Regions from separate parts of the Mesorhizobium sp. USDA 4413 genome, predicted to be linked through region 4. Evidence: predicted binding sites of a transcription regulator. Region 4 holds the regulator's gene; each other region holds the start of a gene.
What was found. Region 4 encodes PhoB, which activates phosphate uptake and scavenging genes when phosphate is short. Its sites were predicted from a motif close to TGTCATNNANCTGTCAT; they were not measured.

Region 1 (4,790 bases), 3.1 Mb from region 4:
CGCCAGGGCCGGATCGAAAATCGATCTGCCGATCAGCTCGTCGGCTGAATAGCCGAGAAGACCGGCCAGATAGCCATTGACGCGCGCCAGTTCGCCTTTTTCATTGACTTCGGCGATGCCAATTCCGGCATGCTGATACGTAGCGGCGAGCCGCTGCTCTTGTTGTTTCATGATGTCGTCGGCTCGACGCCTGTCCGTGACGTCGTGAAAACAATTGATCGCCCCAACGACCCGCCCGTCATCGTCTTCAACCGGCTCGATGTGAACCATCGCCCAGATCGTCGAGCCGTCGGGCCGTTCCACTTCAGCTTCCACGCCTCTGATGGGAATGCCGGTTCGCAACACCGTAGCCATCGGGGTTTCATCGCGGCCGATCTCGCGACCGTCGAAATAGAGCTTGTGGGATCCGCAATAGAGTTCGCTATCAGACCCGACCAAGGGCGTCCGGCCCCATAGGTCAACAGCGCGCTTGTTGAACCACAAGACACGCCCCCGCGCGTCGCAAGCGTAAATCGCGATCGGCAGCTTTTCGATGATATCAGGAGCCGATTGAAGAATTGAGACCTCGTGCGGCAGAGGAATGAACCTCTCGGGGCCTCCGAAATTTCCGATACGCATTCACCCTTCCCGCTCAGCAGACCATCGGCCGCAACGCAGCCGAGCGTAGTTGGTTCCCAAGCGAGTTCGATTAAACATGCGATGCTCATTTTGCGGCGTCGGGCGATCGATCGAGCGAGAGCGATTGATCTCATCCTCAAAGCGGACCGTCGTCTCACGCTCCAGAGGCGTCACTCCAGCCGCGCTCGTCACTTGCGGACCAAGTTGGCCGCGGCGTTGCTTGCGGCCCCACTACGCTCAGCTCGTATGCGCGACGAGCTTGTTCACCGTCTCGGGGAAGAAGTCCGGCGCCGAGTGGCGCTTGCCGAACATCATGTCGTATTGGATGAAGCGGAAATCGTTGATCTTCGGATCGATCTGCTTCTGCCTCGCCCAGTCCGGCGTCGCTTCGCCCGCGGGCGACAGGAGCAGGTTGCGGTCGACCACCCGGTAATGCTCGCGCAGCGCGCCGAGGAAACCGGTGTAGTAGGGGTGGGTGATGCCGGCCGTGGTCAGTATATGGTAGGGCAGGAAGGCTGGGCTAACCGAGCCCAGGTTCTTCACCGGGCCGGACCGGTTCGACCAGATGATCAGCGGCGTGTCGTGATGCTCGATCGCTGCGTCGGCGCTCGGTTCCTTGCGCGGCGCGACATTGTCCTTGAGGAATCCGGTCTCGACATAGACGGGACCGAGCGGGGGCAGATGATCGCCGAAGAAGGCGATGACCGTCGGCCGCTGGCGCGCCTTAGCCCAGTCGATCAGCCGCTGCAGGCCGCGGTCGGCGTCGGCCGAGCCCTCGGCGTAGGAAAGCAGCGATTCCCGCGCCCAGGAACTGATCGGCGCGTCAACCGAATGCGTCGGGTTGGAGTAGCGGTAGGGCTCGTAAGGGCCGTGGTTCTGCAGGCTGACGGCGAACAGGAAAACCGGATCGTCGCTGGCGTCCGCCTCGCGGATGATCTCGTCGGTCATCGCCGCGTCGGAAGCCAGCGGCCCGCGCTTCTCCATCGGCGGCAGCGTCTCTTCCGAGCGGAAGTCGTTGAAGCCGAAATCGGCATAGACGGCGCCCCGGTTCCAGAACCAGTTGGTGCCGGGATGGATGGCGCGCGCCCGGTAGCCCTCGCTCTTCAGGAAGGTCGCCAGCGAGGGCGTCGGGGTGCGCACATATTGCTGGTAGGGGATCGAGCCGGCCGGCAGGAAGGCGTTGGAAAAGCCGGTCAGCGCCTCGAATTCGATATTGGCGGTCATGCCGCCGAATTCGGGCGAGAACATCGAGCCCGAGCGCAAGGCGCGCACTGTCGGGATCGGATCGGGCTTGATGCTGACGCCGGGCAGCTGCGTCGGATCCCAGAAGGATTCGCTCATCACCACGACGATATCCGGCTTCTCGTCCGGCACCGAAGCGGCGACGTCGGGGCGCTGGATAGCGGCCATCGTCTTTTGCGAATAGCCGGGCGGCGCCGAGACATGCGCCATCGGTACGTTCATAGCGAAGGCCAGCGCAAAGCCGTTGGAGGCGTAGTTCTCCTTCTGGTCCCACATGATCGGGATGATCTGCAGCCGGTCGCGCGTCCACGAGAAGGTGGCGTAATCCATGATCGAGACGAAGAAGGCGAGCAGCGGTACCGCAAGCGCCAGCCGCGCCAGGCGACCCTTGCGGCTGAGGATCGGCACACGCCGGCGCCAGGTCCGCCAGCAATAGACGAGCAGCGTCAGGCCGCCGATGATGGCCGCGGCGAGCATGACGGCCGTCCACGGTCGCTCGCGCACCAGAAGGGGCATCAGCGCCACGATCTGGCGCGCAAACAGGAAATCCGTCGGATAGAGCGGATCGCCGAGATAATGCGACTTCTGGTGGCCGACAAAGGCAAGCGCCAGCGTCAGCGGCGCCACGATCATCAGGCTCTGATGGCTGCGGCCCACTATGGCGTCGAGCCCGACCAGCACCAGCGCGAAGACGATGATGGTGGTCCAGCCCGGCTTGAAAGGCTGCAGGAAGAAATCGACGGTGCCGAAGAAATCGCCACGCACGATCCATTCGATCGCGAATACCAGCAGGGCGGAGGCAAGAAGCGTCGCCAGGCCGTAACGTACGGTCGGCCAGGTTCGTCCGGGCAGATAGCCCGTGGACGGATCGTCTTCCAAAAAACCCGGCACGGGCTTGGCCGCGCCTATCCTGATCCTTGCCACTCTGTTTCCCCCAGGCCCCACGCAACACGCCTTCCACGCCCGTCACGCTTCTGTCATCGAAATGTCACGCAAAGCTAGCGCCTGTGCCGGAAATAAGAAGAGCCAGCAACCCAAACGTGAGCGGTTTTCATCAGGTGTGATCGGCCAAAAGGCCTTTCGGAACAAGGAGCCAGCTGCCTTTTCCGGCTGAAATGAGGGCCGCATAGGCGCCCGCGGGCTTGACTTGGCCGTCCGCCTTGCGCCAGAGGCAGGGAAAAATCAGCCTCTGGAGAGACTTCAATGGCCGTCGCATTCACCTTTCCGGGACAGGGCAGCCAGGCCGTCGGCATGGGCAAGGACCTCGCCGATACCTTCCCGGAAGCGCGCCGCGTGTTCGAGGAGGTGGATGCCGCGCTTGGCGAAAAACTGTCGAAGCTGATCTGGGAAGGGCCGGAAGAGAGGCTGACGCTGACCGCCAACGCCCAGCCGGCGCTGATGGCGGTGTCCCTGGCGGCGATGCGGGCGCTCGAAGCGCGCGGCTTCTCGCTGAAGGACAGGGTGGTCTATGTGGCCGGCCATTCGCTGGGCGAATATTCCGCGCTTGCCGCGGCCGGCTTCGTTTCGGTCGGCGACGCGGCGCGGCTGCTTCGCACCCGCGGCAACGCCATGCAGGCGGCAGTACCTGCCGGCGAGGGCGCCATGGCCGCCATCATCGGTCTCGATCATGCCGATGTCGAAGCGGCATGCGCGGAAGCGGCCAAGGGCTCCGTCTGCCAGGTCGCCAACGACAATGGCGGTGGCCAGCTGGTGATTTCGGGCGCCAAGGCGGCGGTCGAGCTGGCCGCCAAGCTGTGCACCGAAAAGGGCGCCAAGCGGGCGTTGATGCTGCAGGTGTCCGCCCCCTTCCATTCGGCGCTGATGGCACCGGCGGCCGAGATCATGCGCGAGGCGCTGGCTGGTGTGGCCAAATCCGCGCCGGCCGTACCGGTCGTCTCCAACGTGACGGTGACGCCAACCAGCGATCCGGACGAGATCGCGCGCCGCCTGGTCGCTCAAGTGACCGGCCGCGTGCGCTGGCGCGAGACGGTGGAGTGGTTCGGCGCCAATGGCGTGTCGACGCTTTACGAGGTCGGCGCCGGCAAGGTGCTGTCGGGCCTGGCGCGCCGCATCAACCGCGACATCGCCACCGGCGCCATCGGCACGGCGGCGGAAGTCGAGGCGACGCTGGCGACGTTGGGATGAGGCCCCGCTCCGCCCGTGGATGACGACACGAAGGAGGCCTTCGCTAATCTCCGACGCTTATCTAGCGTGACTTGGACGATATGACGTATACGCAAACGCGACTGCTTGCAGCCGTCTGGAAAATGAGGTTGGAAAAATGTTCGAACTGACCGGCCGCAAGGCGCTCGTCACCGGCGCATCGGGAGGCATCGGCGAAGCGATCGCCAGGATATTGCACAGCCAGGGCGCGATCGTCGGCCTGCACGGTACCCGTGTGGAGAAGCTGGAAGCCCTGGCTGGTGAATTGGGCGAGCGCGTAAAGCTGTTTCCGGCGGATTTGACCGACCGCGACGCGGTCAAGGCGCTCGGGCAGAAGGCGGAAGCGGAGCTCGAGGGCGTCGACATACTGGTCAACAATGCCGGCATCACCAAGGACGGCCTGTTCGTGCGCATGTCGGACGCCGACTGGGACACCGTGATTGAGGTCAACCTGACCGCGGTGTTCCGGCTGACCCGCGAGCTGACGCATCCGATGATGCGCCGCCGCCATGGCCGCATCATCAACATCACCTCGGTGGTCGGTGTCACCGGCAATCCCGGCCAGACCAACTACTGCGCGTCCAAGGCTGGCATGATCGGCTTCTCCAAATCGCTGGCGCAGGAGATCGCCACCCGCAACATCACCGTCAACTGCGTCGCCCCAGGCTTCATCGAATCGGCCATGACCGACAAGCTCAACGACAAGCAGAAAGAGACGATCATGGCCGCCATCCCGACAAGGCGCATGGGCACCAGCGCCGAGGTCG
Region 2 (4,790 bases), 650 kb from region 4:
CGGGCTGCCAGCGAGCCGAGCGTCAGATAGGTCACGGCCGACAGCATCGCGTGGCCGCTCGGAAAGGACAGCGACGTCTCGTTGACGAGATGCGAGACGAGATCAGGCCGCGGCCGGTCGACCTCGAATTTGAGCAGGCTTGAGAGCACTTGCCCACCCGCCACCGCCGCGAACATGAACAGCGCTGTCGAGGGCCTGCGGATCAACAGCAGATAAACGATGGTCGCAGTCGTGATCAGCACCAGCACAACAGTGCTGCCGAGCGCGGTGACGTCGCGCACCGCGCCTTCCAGCCAAAGCGGGCCGATCGGGCTGTCCGGCTGCCCGGCATGACGGAAAGCGAGCAGGATTTCCGTGTCGAAGGCGTGCGGGGTCGTGGCGCGCGCCACTTCCACGAGCTCCACCAGGCCCCACAGTCCGCCGGCGATCACCAGCCCGGCAAGCAGCACGGGGAATTCCAACCTGTTGAGGAGCGCGTTGGCGATCGGTTTCATGCCAGCCTTTTGATCCCGCTACAGCCGCTGCATATAGGGCCCGAGCGTGATCAGCGCGACGGCGGCGATCGCCAGCACTATGCCGGTCGCTTGCAAGGCGTTGAGCCGTTCGCCGAAAAAGGCGAGCGCCACGACATTGACCGCGACGAGCTGGATCACCGCCGACAGGCTGAATGACACCGACATGCCGAATTCGCGCACCAGCCTCAGCATGATCAGATTGCCGGCCGTATAGAACGCCAGCGTCAAAAGCAGCTTGGCGAGGCTCGGCGCCAGCCCCCATTGCTTGGCCGCCATCGCCGCCAGCACGAACATCAGGGTCGAAATGCAGAGCTGCGACAGTCCCCAGAAACTCACCGCCGTCTCCTTTTTTCAAGCGCCGTCGCCAAGCCGGCCGCAGCCCTTGTTTCCGAAGCAGGCGAGGCCGTCAAGCTGATCGCCGTCGACCGCTGGCGCGTTTCGGGGGCCAAGCCAGCCAGCCGCTGCTCAGCCGGCAAATAGCCATTGCGATTCAATCAAGGTAGTGTCACGAAAATGTGATCGGCGCGCTTTAGGGGTCGAACGGTCAAAATCCCAGCCACCTCAAGAAGCCAGAGGAACACCATGACCGTGACCCCTGAGACCCGTTTCCGCACCAGCCAGCTCGAGGACAATGACGGCCCGCCGGTCAACCCGACCGACAACCGCACCATGGGCGAGATCATCGCAGCGCGCTTCTCGCGCCGCGGCTTCCTCATGGGTTCGCTGGCCGTCTCGGCCATCGCCGCCACCGTCAGCCCGCTGGCGCTCGTCGCCGCCAACGAGGCCCGCGCCGCAGAAGGCTCGGCCTTCAACTTCGACGAGCTCGAAGCCGGCATCGACGACAGGCACCATGTCGCGCCGGGCTATGACGCCGACGTGCTGTTGCGCTGGGGCGATCCGCTGTTTGCCGATTCGCCGGATTTCGATCCGCTGAAGCAATCGGCCGAGGCCCAGGCCAGGCAATTCGGCTACAACAACGACTATGTCGGCTATATCCCGATCGACGGCTCGGCCGAGCACGGCCTTTTGGTCGTCAACCACGAATACACCAACCCGCATCTGATGTTCCCGGGCATCGTTTCGATCGTCGAGAAGGATGGAAAGAAGAAGGCCGAGGTGGCTCCGCTCTCGAAGGAGCAGGTCGATGTCGAGATGGCCGCGCATGGCGGCACCATCGTCGAGATCCGCAAGCAAGGCGGCAAGTGGCAGGTGGTGCGCGACGGCAAGCTCAACCGCCGCATCATGTCCACCACCGAGATGGCGCTCTCCGGCCCGGTCGCCGGCCACGACCGCGTCAAGACCAATGCCGATCCATCCGGCACCAAAGTCATCGGCACGTTCAACAATTGCGCCGGCGGCGTCACGCCTTGGGGCACCTATGTGATGGCCGAGGAGAACATCCACGGCTATTTCTCGGGCGAATTGCCGGAAGGCCACAAGGAAGCGGCCAACTACAAGCGCCTCGGCATCCCGGAAGGCGCCTATGAATGGGGCGCGCATTACGACCGCTTCAACCTTGCCAAGGAGCCGAACGAGCCCAATCGCTTCGGCTGGATCGTCGAGGTCGACGTCAACGATCCAACCTCCACACCGAGGAAGCGCACCGCCATGGGCCGCTTCAAGCATGAGGGCGCCGAATCGATCGTCGCCAAGGACGGCCGCGTCGTCTTCTATCTCGGCGACGACGAACGCTTCGACTATGTCTACAAATTCGTCACCGCCGGCACGTTCAACCCCAATGACCGTGTCGCCAACATGAACCTGCTCGACGATGGCACGCTGCACGTAGCGAAGTTCGCCGAGGACGGTTCGGTCGAATGGATGCCGATCGTGTTCGGGCAAGGCCCGCTGACGGCGGAGAACGGCTTTGCGTCGCAGGCCGACGTGCTGATCGAGACGCGGCGCGCCGCCGACCTGCTCGGCGCCACCAAGATGGACCGGCCGGAGGACATCCAGCCCAATGCCGGCAACGGCAAGGTCTATGTCATGCTGACCAACAATTCGAAGCGCAAGGCCGAGCAGGTCGACGCCGCCAATCCGCGCGCCGACAATGCCTTCGGCCATATCATCGAGATCGTCGAGGATGGCGGCGACTTCGCCGCCACCAAGGGCAAATGGGAGGTGCTGTTGAAATGCGGCGACCCGTCGGTCGCCGATGTCGGCGCCACCTTCTCGACCGCGACTACCGCCCATGGCTGGTTCGGCATGCCGGACAATTGCGCCGTCGATTCCGCCGGACGTCTATGGGTCGCCACCGACGGCCAGGGGCCGAAGGCCACCGGCCGCACCGACGGCCTCTGGGCGGTCGATACCGAGGGCGCGGCACGGGCAACCTCGAAACTGTTCTTCCGGGTGCCGATCGGCGCCGAAATGTGCGGTCCGCTGTTTGCGCCCGACGACCAGACGGCTTTCGTCGCCGTCCAGCATCCGGGCGATGGCGGCGAGGACTGGGAAGGCTTTGGCCGCCTGTCCTATTACGAGGATCCGTCGACCCGCTGGCCGGATTTCAAGCCGGACATGCCGGTGCGGCCGTCCGTCGTTGCGATCACGAAACAGGGCGGCGGCAAGATCGCGGTGTGATGCACTGAGGTAGCGCAGACGTTGGGGATTGGCGGAAGGCTCCCCAACGTCGTCATTCCAGGGCGGAGCAGGAGCAAAGCTCCGTCGCGGAGACCCTGGACTCCATTCCGTTACCTCGGACGCAGGGTGCAGCGGCGCAGAGAGCCTCGGGTCTGCGCTGCGTCGCTGCGCTCCTTGCTCTGCCCGTGGATGAGGAAGCGATGGGCCTCCATAGCCCGGCACTCACTCCGCGCGTTGAACCATGGCCATGTTCATTACGCTTCTCAGGCGGAAGCCGATGGACTCGTAAAGCCTGATCGCCGCGGCATTGCTTTCATAGGCGTGCAGATACGGAACCTCGCCGCGTGCCGCGATTCGGCCCGCCACGAACACCGACAGCAGGCGGGCAAGGCCGCCGCCGCGGAAATCCGGATGCGTGCACACGCCGCTGAGTTCCGCGTAGCCGGGCTGCTTCATGCGCTCGCCGGCCATCGCCGCCAGCCTGCCGTCGACCCTGATGCCCCAGAAATCGCCGAGGCTCAGCGCCTCCAGCGTGAAGGGGCCGGGCTTGGTGAGCGAGGCAAGCGCCAGCATCTCCTCGGCATTGTCTTTTGTCAGCTGCCGGACGCGCTTGTCGGACGCCGCCGGCATCGGCATTTCGGCAACCATCTGCACCAGCGTCGCCGTCGAGATCGCGGAAAGTTCCGGCGGCAAAACGATGTCATCCGCCTGGACCAGGGCTGCGGTTTCGCCCGGCGGTAGAAGCCCCGCCAGCGCCCGCAGGCTGTCCGCATCGTCGCCGGCGGTGGCGGCGAAAGGAACGATCGACGGGCGATAGCGCCTGGCAAGGTCGCCGCCTTCGGCGAGAGCCTGGTGCCGCGTCGTAAGCGCGCTCCAGACGGGGCGGTCGAGGACATGTCTCATAAGGCGGCCACCTTGGCGTTTTCGGCGCGGCGGTGGAGCGGCGTCGCGGCCAGACGATCCTCGACGGCGGCAAGCTGGCTAAGCAGCGGGCCGGAAAGATCGGCGCACAGATCCGCCACGGCGTTCTCGATGCTTGGCCAGATGTCGCGCTTGGCCCGGTCGACCAGCCGCCTTCCGTCGCGGCTCAGCGAAACGATCCTGCGCCGCTGGTCGTCTTGCGAAGGGTTGACCTCGACCAGACCCAGTTCGGCAAGCAGCGCCACGCTGCGCGTCACGCCCGGTTGCGCGACGCCCAAGGATTGCGCCAGCTCGCCGACCGGCAGCGGGCCCAGCCTGTCAAGCGCGGCGAGCAGCGGGTACTGGCTCGACTGGATGCGCATGTCCAGACGGTCGAGCACGCGCTGCGTGTCGGCCTGCAACTGCTCGCCTATGCGCTTCATCCGGCTGCCGAGGCAGAGAAAGCCGAGAGATCGGAGGATGTCTTCCATGGCTGGTTCACCATATATTATAACTTGATATATAACATTGCATGAAAATGTCAAACCGGGCTTCGCGCACCCATGCTCGGCCGCCGATGGAAGAGACCGCAGCCTTTCGGCCGTTTGCCCTTCATTCGCCGCCAATTGCATCCTATATCGCGCTGATGCGATATGGCCGGCAGCGGTCGCCAGCGATTCGCGACCTGAGGGCGGCAGGTCATCACTTCTTGGCACGCGGAGCTCATGGCGTCCCTGCGCATCTATTTCGACAGGCTTCTCGACGCCGTGGCACCCAAGGTCCCGCGACGCAACT
Region 3 (4,790 bases), 3.2 Mb from region 4:
GGCGCTGCTCGGTGAGCACGAATTCGCCGCCGGTGAAATCTTCGCCGGGCTCCGAGAGCAGGATTGCCACCTGAAGCGGAAAGGCGAGCGCACCGTAGAGATCCTGGTGCAGGCAGTTGAAGTCGCCGGGGCCGTATTGCAGCAGGAGCGGCGTCGGCCTCGTCTGGCCCTCCTCATGGCAGCGCTTCAGGAAGGCGGCGTGCTCGACGGGATAGCGCTGCGCCACACCCATCTTCTCGTTCCAGTCGTTGGCGACGGTGGCGAGGCGCGGATAGAGGGCCGTGCGCAAGCCGTCGACCAGGTCCGGCAGCGGATATTTGAAGTAGCGATATTCGCCCTTGCCGAAGCCGTGGCGGGCCATCACCACATGGCTGCGGAAATGCTCTTCATGCGGATAGAGCGCTGCGATTTCGGCGCATTCCTCTGGCGAGAGCAGGCCCGGCATGACGGCGCAACCATGGGCGTTGAGCTCGGAGACGATGCCGCGCCATTCCTGCGCGGCGACGCGGGATTCGGCGGAGCGGCTGGTGCGTTTGGTGTTGAAGGAATGGATGGTCATGGCTTGACTCCTTGCTTGCCCACGAAGATGGGGCGCGCGACGGGACGCAGCCACCCGATACACGACAAGATGGCGAGGCGCGGCAGCGCTAATCTCCCCGCAAGGGCGGAGATTGGCAGCTTCACAGCCTGCGATACTTCTCCAGCTCCGGATCGAGATCCACCTTCACCGCATTGGTGAAGACGCAGGTCGCCACCATGATGCCGGCGAAGGCGGTGAGGTTGACGAGCAGCGTCTCGTCATAGCGCGCCTTGAGCGCGGCCCAGACCTCGTCCGGAACGGCATTGGCATCGGTTGCGACCGCCTTGCCGAACTTCATCAGCAGCGCCTCATGCGCAATGGGCTCGATCGCTTCGGGATCGAGGCCGCTGTCGATAAGCGCGCGGCGGAAGAAGGTCACCGGGATCTCGGCGCGCATCGTCTCGGCGATCGCTTTCGAGAACAGCCAGATGGCGCGGTCGTCGAGCGTCGGCTTCAGCAGGTCGCGCAGCGTGAACCATTCGGCGTAGATGCGGTGGGCGGCGGGCGAGCGAAGCAGGATGCGCTTCATGTTGGTCATGCGGCCGCGCAGCGCGAGCTCGCGGTCGTGCTCGGCGCGGATGTCTTCCGAGGCGGCGGCGTAGTCAATCGGCGAAAGCTGCGCCCTCACACTCACCCCACCGTCGCGTGAAGTGCCGGCGCGCCGCGCAGGGTGTTTGAGACGGTGCAGATGTCTTCGGCATCCGCCAGGATCCGCTCTTTCATCGCGGCATCCAGGTCGCCGGTGATCTCGAGCCTGACGGTGAACGTCTCGACCCGCGCGGGCTCGTCCTTCGCCTTCTCGCCGGTGACCTCCGCCCTCACCTCGCCAAGCCGGTCGGCGATACCAAGCCGAGTCGCCGCGATGCGGGCGCTGAGCACCATGCAGGCGGCCAAAGAGGCATAGAGCAGGTCGAGCGGGCTGAAGCCCGGGGCACTGACCTGCGTGACCACATCGACAGTGCCGCCTGTCGGGGTGGTTATGGTGGGCAGGTCGCCCGGTGGCAGGACGGCGAGAGCGCCGGCGTTTCGGGTTCTGACTTTAAGGTCCGCCATCGCATGGCCTCCGATTTGGAAGCCATTGATAGCGGACGGGAATTCGCTGGGGCAAGGCGTTAGGCGACTGGCGCTTCCTCGCCCGCACGAATGTGGGGAGAGGAACCCAAGTTCTGAGATGCTACTTCGTCAGATCGAGCGCCGCCGTCAGGTCGCCCATCGGCGGCTGGTCGTTGTTGCGCAGTGCCTTGTCGCGGGCGACGATGCCGGGCAGCACCGGCAGGTCGTAGCGGTTGGTGATGAAGCGCAGGATCGAGGTGGTGTCATACTGCGTGTGATCGACCATGCCCATCTTGGCATAGGGCGAAATGATGAAGGCCGGGATGCGGTTGCCCGGACCCCAGCGATCGGCCTTGGGCGGCGCGACGTGATCCCAGAAGCCGCCATTCTCGTCATAGGTGATGACGACCAGCATGTGAGCCCATTGCGGGCTCTTCTCCAGATGCGAGACGAGGTCGGCCAGATGGCGGTCGCCGGACGTCACGTCGGCATAGCCGGCGTGTTCGTTGAGGTTGCCCTGCGGCTTGTAGAAGGACACGGCCGGCAGCTTGCCGTCGTCGATCGCCTTGATGAACTCGCCGCCGTCAAGGCCGCCATCCTTGAGGTGCTCGGCTCGGGCGGCCGTGCCCGGCGCATAGGCCGCGAAATAGTTGTAGGGCTGGTGGTGGAACTGGAAATTGGGCACAGGGGCCGCGTTCTTGCCGTCAAGCGCCGCCTGCCAGGCGCCCGAATACCAGGCCCAGGAAATGCCCTTCAGCGACAACAGATCGCCGATGGTGATCTCGTGCTGCGGCGGCAGCGTGGTGGGCACAGCCGGATCGGCCAGCGCCTTGTCGCCGCCCTCGGCCGGCTTGTTGGCGCTCGGCTGGTAAGGCGGCTGCATGGTGTTGACGGCGTAGAAGTCCGGCGTGATGGCGCCGTCATTGACGAATTTCGGCACGCCGCCCAGCGCCGAAGGCGGTGAATTGTCGGCCGGTTTCAGCGTCACGCCGTCCGGTTCGACGACGGCGATCTGGCCCTTCACAGGACTGGTGTCGGCATTCGGATAGTAAGGCGCGCAGGCGCAGGCGAGCATGAAGTGGTTGAGGAAGGAGCCGCCGAACGCGCCCTGGAAAAAATTGTCCGCCAGCACGTATTTCTTGGCGATCGCCCACATCGGCAGGTTGGAGCCGTCATAATGGCCCATGACCAGGGAGCCGGAATCGGCCCAGGCGACGAACTTGTCGTTACGGCCGCCGTCGATCTGCATCTGCTCCTGGTAGAAGCGGTGCCAGAGATCGTGCGTGATGACGCTGGTGCCCTCGTTGAAGCCCTTGGGGTCGTCGATAGCGAAGGTGGCGTTGGCAAGATGCGCGCTCTGCGCCTCCGTGACCGCTGGCGTGACACCCTTGCCGGTCAGCCCGCCCCAGACCGGCGGCAGTTCGGAAAGCGGCTTGCCGTCGCGGTCAAGCTGGCGCGCCTGGTCGGGCGACACGTTGGCCAGGCCGTTCGCGCCGGGAAAGCCGCCATATAGATTGTCGAAGCTGCGGTTCTCGGCGTAGATGACAACGACGGTGTCGATCTTGTCATAGCCGGGAGGAGCCGCCTGGGCAGCAGCAGAGAGCGATGCCAGCGCCGTGGAGGCGATGCAAAGAGAGAGAAAGGTTCGGGTCATCGGGAAATGCCTCGTGGCTTGGGAATGGCTGGAGGACGGCAATGCAGGAACGCAGCTGCATCAATGCCCAGCTACTTCGATGCCTTGTCACCTATGTGACAGTTCTGCAGCCTCCGGACACGGTTTCGTGAGGGAGACAGCCGGTCATCAATCCGTTGCACTCGAACCTTACGCGAGCGAAATCGAGCGAAGGAAATCACGGATGTCGCCGCGGACGATGGTACGGAAAAATCACGCAATCGCCCTTCTGGCGGCCTCGATTGTCGGCTTGACCGCGCCTGCCAATACCGCGGAACCCTTCGGCGTCCATCCCGGCCCGATGTCGCGCAAGGAGGCCTTCGCCCGCGCCGACGCGCTGACGGCGCTTGGGCGGCAGATGTTTTTCGACCCGTCGCTCTCGGCATCGGGCAAGCAGGCCTGCTCGTCCTGCCACGATCCCAACCATGCTTTCGGACCGGCCTCGGCCTCGCCGGTCGAAACGGGCGGAGCGAAGCTCGACCAGCCCGGCGTCCGCGCCGTGCCGTCGCTGCGCTACCTGCAGGCGGCCCCCGCCTTCACCGAGCATTTCTACGACTCCGAGGACGAAGGGGACGAAAGCGTCGACAATGGCCCGACCGGCGGCCTGACCTGGGACGGTCGCGCCGACCATGGCAAGGACCAGGCGAAGATCCCGCTGCTCTCTCCCTTCGAGATGGGCAACAAGGACGCGGCCCAGGTGGTCGCCAGCCTGCGCAAGGCGCCCTATGCCGATGCCTTCAAGGCAGCGTTCGGCGCCGATGTCTTCGACCATCCGCAGGACGCCTTCGATGCCGCGGTGGAGGCGCTCGGCACATTCGAGCAGAGCAGCGCCGACTTCTACCCCTATTCCAGCCGCTACGACGCCTTCCTCGCCGGCAAGGCGCAGCTTTCCGCGCAGGAATTGCGCGGCCGCATGCTGTTCGAGGACGAGTCGAAGGGCAATTGCGCGAGCTGCCATTTGAGCGAGCCCGCCAATGACGGCGAGCCGCCGCAATTCACCGATTACGGCCTGATCGCGATTGCCGTACCGCGCAATCCGGCGATTCCAGCGAATGCCGATCCCAACTATGTCGACCTCGGCCTGTGCGGTCCGCTGCGCACCGACTTCAGGAGCCGCGCCGAATATTGCGGCCTGTTCAAGACCCCGACCCTGCGCAACGTGGCCTTGCGGAAAAGCTTCTTCCACAATGGCTATTTCCACACGCTGCGCGAGGCGGTCGCCTTCTACGCCAGCCGCGACAGCGACCCGGGGCGCTGGTATCCGAGGAAGGCGGACGGCACGGTCGACAAATTCGATGACCTGCCTAAAGCCTACTGGCCGAACCTCAACACCGATCCGCCGTTCAACGGCAGAAAGCCGGGCGACAAGCCGGCGCTGACCGACGCCGAGATCGACGACATCGTTGCCTTCCTCGGCACGCTGACCGACGCGGACCAAGCGGGGCAGTAGGCTGCGCCGCCAGGACAATTTCGGGGCGCGACGGC
Region 4 (4,790 bases):
CGCCTCGGCGACCGACGCCAGCGTCAGCGACATGGCAACGCCCGCCAGGATGGCGGCTGCGAATTTCTTCATGATATCCTCCCTGCGCTCCGTATGGCGCGACCCAGACTGGCCCGAAGGCCGGTACAGAGGCTTTTTTTCGAGCCTCAAAAAAATAGTGGTCCAGTAAAACGACGCTGTCAACCGCGATCTTGATGGGTTTTGATGGGTTCAGGTATTTTTTTCGGCGTCCGCAATAAATAATGACATGGACCCGGGGTTCTGCCACAATCGACAAGCAATCCCAGGAAAAGTGCGCAGTGGTTTTTCCGCCCGGAATTGCGTCGGACCAAAAAGACGAACGGTTCGCCGTTTTCGGTAAATGGTGAACCGTCTAGCGTGTCAGCGACAGGCCATGGCATCATCACAAGGCCGCGATGACTCGGGAGGACGTGCGAGACAATGTCGGTGGGAATCCGCCACGACGATTTGCGCCGGCGCAACCGCGCCATGGTGATTTCGGCGGTGCGCCGCGCCGGCCAGCCGTCGCGCACGGAGATTGCCGCCACCACCGGGCTTAGCCACTCAACCATTTCGGCGATCTCCGCCGACCTGATCCAGGAGGGCATTCTCAGCGAAAGCAAGGCCAGCGAGCCGACGGCGTTGAAACGCGGCCGGCCGCAGATCGGCCTGGCGTTGAATCCCGAAGCCGCCGCTGTGCTGACCGTGGTGTTGTCGCTGAACTTCCTGTCGGTCGCTGTGATCGACTATGCCGGCCAGGTGGTTGCCGAGGAGCAGCTGCGCCTGGACACGCTCGTCATGCCGCGCGACGAGCTGATCGGCGAATGCCTGGCGATCGTCCGGCGCCGGCTGCATGATCCCGACCTTGACGTCGGCAGCGTCGCCCGCATCGCCATGGGCATTCAGGGCATCACCGATACCCATTCACGCGTCATGCTGTGGTCGCCGATCACGCCGCTGACCGACATCCCCTTTGCCGACATCCTGGAGAAGGAATTCGGCATCCCCGCCACAATGGAGAACGACTGCAACATGATGGCGGTGGCGCTGCAATGGCGCGATCCTGAACGCTATCGCGACGACTTCATCGCAATCCTCTTGTCGCACGGCATCGGCATGGGTCTGGTACTGAAAGGTGCGCTGTTCACCGGCACGCACTCCTCGGGCGGTGAGTTCGGGCACATGATCCACCGGCCCGGCGGCGCGCTTTGCCGCTGCGGCCGGCGCGGCTGCGTCGAGGCCTATGCCGGCAATTACGCCATCTGGCGCAGCGCCATGGGCATAAGCGAGGATGCCGCGCCGACGGATGTCGGCGACGCCGACATGCGCGCGCTTGCCGCGAAGGCCCGGCAACAGGACGGCCCCGAGCGCGAGGCCTATCGCCGGGCCGGCGAGGCGCTGGGCTTCGGCCTCGGCAGCCTGTTCGCGCTGATCGACCCGGCGCCCGTCGCCATGGTCGGCGTCAGCGCGGCCGCCTTCGACCTGATCGAGCCCGCGCTGAGGGAGGCGATCGCCCAGACCGCCGGCGGCCAGCACTCCGAATCGATCTCCTTCGACACCGAGCCGAACGAGCTGCCGCTGATCCGCGAAGGCTGCGCCATGCGCGCGCTGACCTTCGTCGACCAGGAGATTTTCGCGCCGGGAGGCCAGGCAAGAACCGGCACCGTCGGGAAGAACGTGGCCTAAGTAGGACCGAAAAATGCGAGCGCTGGGATATCCTGAGATTCAGGTCAAGCCGAGTCGAGAATGGTGGATTCCGAGAACCGGAACGGAGCGTACTTTTGGATACGTGATTACCGGAAGCGCAGGAAGCCGCCATTCGCAGGCCGGCATCACCTGAATATCAGGATATCCCTAGTCCTCGCGGATCGCGTAGCCCGCCCCCCGAATGGTACGTATCACGTCCGGCATGCGGCCGTTGTTGACCGCCTTGCGCAGGCGCCCGACATGGACGTCCACGGTGCGCTCGTCGATATAGATCGTCTCGCCCCAGACATTGTCGAGCAGCTGGCTGCGCGAGAACACGCGGCCGGGATGCCGCATCATGAATTCGAGCAGCCGGAACTCGGTCGGGCCGAGCCTGATCTCGCTCTTCTTGCGGTAGACGCGGTGCGATTCGCGGTCGAGCACGATGTCGCCGACCTTGAGCACGCTGGACAGCACCTCCGGCTTGGCGCGGCGCAGCAGCGCCTTGACGCGCGCCATGAACTCCGGCGTCGAGAACGGCTTGACCAGATAGTCGTCGGCGCCGGTCGAAAGGCCGCGCACGCGGTCGCTTTCCTCGCCCCGCGCCGTCAGCATGATGATCGGCAGCCGCTCGGTCTCGGGCCGCATCCTGAGGCGCCGGCAAAGCTCGATGCCGGAAACCGCCGGCACCATCCAGTCGAGCACGAGCAGGTCGGGAACGTTTTCCTGAAGGCGGATTTCGGCCTCGTCGCCGCGGGTCACCACTTCGACTTGGTAACCCTCGGATTCGAGGTTGTAGCGGAGCAGCACCCCCAGCGGCTCCTCGTCCTCCACCACCATGATGCGTGGCGCGATCATCGGGGTAACCTTTTCGTCAGGCCGCCGGCGCCGACATTGCCGTCTCGTCCTGCTTCGGACGGTTGGCGGGCAATTGCGTGCCGGTCAGCACATAATAGGCGTTCTCGGCGATGTTGGTCACATGATCGCCAATGCGCTCCAGATTCTTGGCGCAGAACAGAAGATGCGTGCAAGCGGTGATGTTGCGCGGATCCTCCATCATGTAGGTCAACAGCTCACGGAAGACGGATGTGTATTTGACGTCGATGCGTTCGTCGTCGTTGCGAAGCTTGGCCAGCGCCGTAGCGTCGCCCACCGTATATTCCTGGATCACGCCCTGCACCTGGATCAGCACCATCTGCGCCATGGAATCGATCGAGTGGGTGAGGTCGCGCGGCGCGGCGCTGACGCCGACCGAGCCGACGCGCTTGGCGATGTTCTTGGCGAGATCGCCGATGCGCTCGAGGTCGCCCGCCATGCGGATCGAGCCGACCACGTTGCGAAGATCGTCCGCCATCGGCTGGCGCTTGGCGATCAGCGTGATGGCGCGGTCGTCGAGCTCGCGCTGCCTTGCGTCCATGATCGCGTCGTCGGAAACGACGCGCTGCGCCAGCGCATTGTCGCTTTCGAGCAGCGCCTTGGTCGAGGCGCCGACCATCGAGCCGGCAAGGTCACCCATGTCGTTGATGAGCCGGCTGATCTGCCTCAGATCCTCGTCGAAGGAGGCGACGGTATGTTCGGCCATGATGATGTCCTCGTATGAGCTCAGCCGAAGCGGCCGGTGATATAGTCCTGCGTGCGCTTCTCGCGGGGCGAGGTGAAGATCTTCTCGGTCCGGTCGAACTCCACCAGCTCGCCCAGATACATGAACGCCGTCTGCCGCGACACGCGCGCCGCCTGCTGCATGTTGTGGGTGACGATGACGATCGTGTAGTCGGCCTGCAATTCGTCGATCAGTTCCTCGATCTTCGCCGTCGACAGCGGATCCAGCGCCGAGGCCGGCTCGTCGAGCAGGATGACCTCGGGCTTCACCGCCACGGTGCGGGCGATGCAGAGCCGCTGCTGCTGGCCGCCGGAGAGGCTCTGGCCGCTGGCATTGAGCTTGTCCTTGACTTCGCTCCAGAGCGCGGCGCGCTTCAGCGCCGACTCGACCCGGTTGTCCATCTCGGCTTTGCTGATCTTCTCATAGAGCCTGACGCCGAAGGCGATGTTCTCATAGATCGACATCGGGAACGGCGTCGGCTTCTGGAACACCATGCCGATCTTCGTGCGCAACAGGTTGAGGTCCTGCGAACGGTCGAGGATGTTCTTGCCGTCGAGCAGCACCTGGCCCTCGGCGCTCTGCTTCGGATAGAGCTCGTAGATGCGGTTCAAGACGCGCAGCAGCGTCGACTTCCCGCAGCCGGACGGGCCGATGAAGGCCGTCACGCTGCGCTCGGGCAGGGACAGGTTGATGTCCTTCAGCGCCTTCGACTGGCCATAGTAGAAGTTGAGGTTCTTGACCTCGATCTTGGCCTTCTCGACGGTGGCATCGGGTGCGTTAAGGTCGGTGGACAACATCGGTTTCATCTGTCCTCTCTGCGTCCGGTCAGGCTACGGGCGAAGATGCTCAGCCCGAGAACCGTCAGGGTGATTATGAGTGCGCCCGTCCAGGCCAGCTGCTGCCATTCCTCGTAAGGGCTGAGAGCGAACTGGAAGATGGTCACCGGCAGGCTGGCCATCGGGGCATTGAGATTGCTCGACCAGAACTGGTTGTTGAGCGCGGTGAAAAGCAACGGCGCCGTCTCGCCCGAGATGCGGGCGATCGCCAAAAGGATGCCGGTGACGATGCCGGACAGCGCCGCGCGGTAGGCGACCGAGCGGATCACCACCCAGCGCGGCGCGCCGATGGCGGTGCCGGCCTCCCGCAGCGCGTTGGGCACGAGGTTCAACATGTCCTCGGTGGTGCGCACCACGACGGGGATCACCAGGATCGACAGCGCGACGGCGCCGGCGATCGCCGAGAAGTGCCCCATCGGCCGCACCATCAGCTCATAGACGAACAGGCCGACGATGATCGACGGCGCCGACAACAGGATGTCGTTGATGAAGCGCACCACCGTCGTGAGCCGCGAGAAGCGTCCGTACTCGGCCATGTAGGTGCCGGCCAGCACGCCGATCGGCGTGCCGACGACGATACCGATGATCGTCATGATGATGCTGCCATAGATGGCGTTGAGCAGGCCGCCGGCATCGCCGGGCGGCGGCGTCATTTCCGTGAACACCGC

Region 1: ACVMIM_RS15890 (LTA synthase family protein) is a predicted target of PhoB. The motif match lies at 2,836-2,852, and genes of this name have one in related genera.
Region 2: ACVMIM_RS04270 (PhoX family protein) is a predicted target of PhoB. The motif match lies at 1,019-1,035, and genes of this name have one in related genera.
Region 3: ACVMIM_RS16560 (acid phosphatase) is a predicted target of PhoB. The motif match lies at 3,430-3,446, and genes of this name have one in related genera.

What each region holds. Positions count from the first base shown of each region.
Region 1 covers NZ_JBVPRP010000001.1:3,329,740-3,334,529, forward strand. The annotation lists gene ACVMIM_RS15885 (PAS domain S-box protein) at 1-618, opposite strand, end outside; gene ACVMIM_RS15890 (LTA synthase family protein) at 856-2,784, opposite strand; gene fabD (ACP S-malonyltransferase) at 3,064-4,005, shown strand; gene fabG (3-oxoacyl-[acyl-carrier-protein] reductase) at 4,142-4,790, shown strand, end outside.
Region 2 covers NZ_JBVPRP010000001.1:843,983-848,772, reverse strand. The annotation lists gene ACVMIM_RS04280 (phosphatase PAP2 family protein) at 1-494, opposite strand, end outside; gene ACVMIM_RS04275 (hypothetical protein) at 513-851, opposite strand; gene ACVMIM_RS04270 (PhoX family protein) at 1,098-3,095, shown strand; gene ACVMIM_RS04265 (GNAT family N-acetyltransferase) at 3,318-3,998, opposite strand; gene ACVMIM_RS04260 (MarR family winged helix-turn-helix transcriptional regulator) at 3,995-4,486, opposite strand; gene ACVMIM_RS04255 (phosphatidylglycerol lysyltransferase domain-containing protein) at 4,721-4,790, shown strand, end outside.
Region 3 covers NZ_JBVPRP010000001.1:3,441,253-3,446,042, reverse strand. The annotation lists gene ACVMIM_RS16575 (2OG-Fe(II) oxygenase) at 1-559, opposite strand, end outside; gene ACVMIM_RS16570 (carboxymuconolactone decarboxylase family protein) at 681-1,208, opposite strand; gene ACVMIM_RS16565 (OsmC family protein) at 1,211-1,633, opposite strand; gene ACVMIM_RS16560 (acid phosphatase) at 1,755-3,287, opposite strand; gene ACVMIM_RS16555 (cytochrome-c peroxidase) at 3,490-4,755, shown strand.
Region 4 covers NZ_JBVPRP010000001.1:197,527-202,316, forward strand. The annotation lists gene xylF (D-xylose ABC transporter substrate-binding protein) at 1-72, opposite strand, end outside; gene ACVMIM_RS00990 (ROK family protein) at 442-1,686, shown strand; gene phoB (phosphate regulon transcriptional regulator PhoB) at 1,855-2,544, opposite strand; gene phoU (phosphate signaling complex protein PhoU) at 2,561-3,268, opposite strand; gene pstB (phosphate ABC transporter ATP-binding protein PstB) at 3,289-4,092, opposite strand; gene pstA (phosphate ABC transporter permease PstA) at 4,089-4,790, opposite strand, start outside.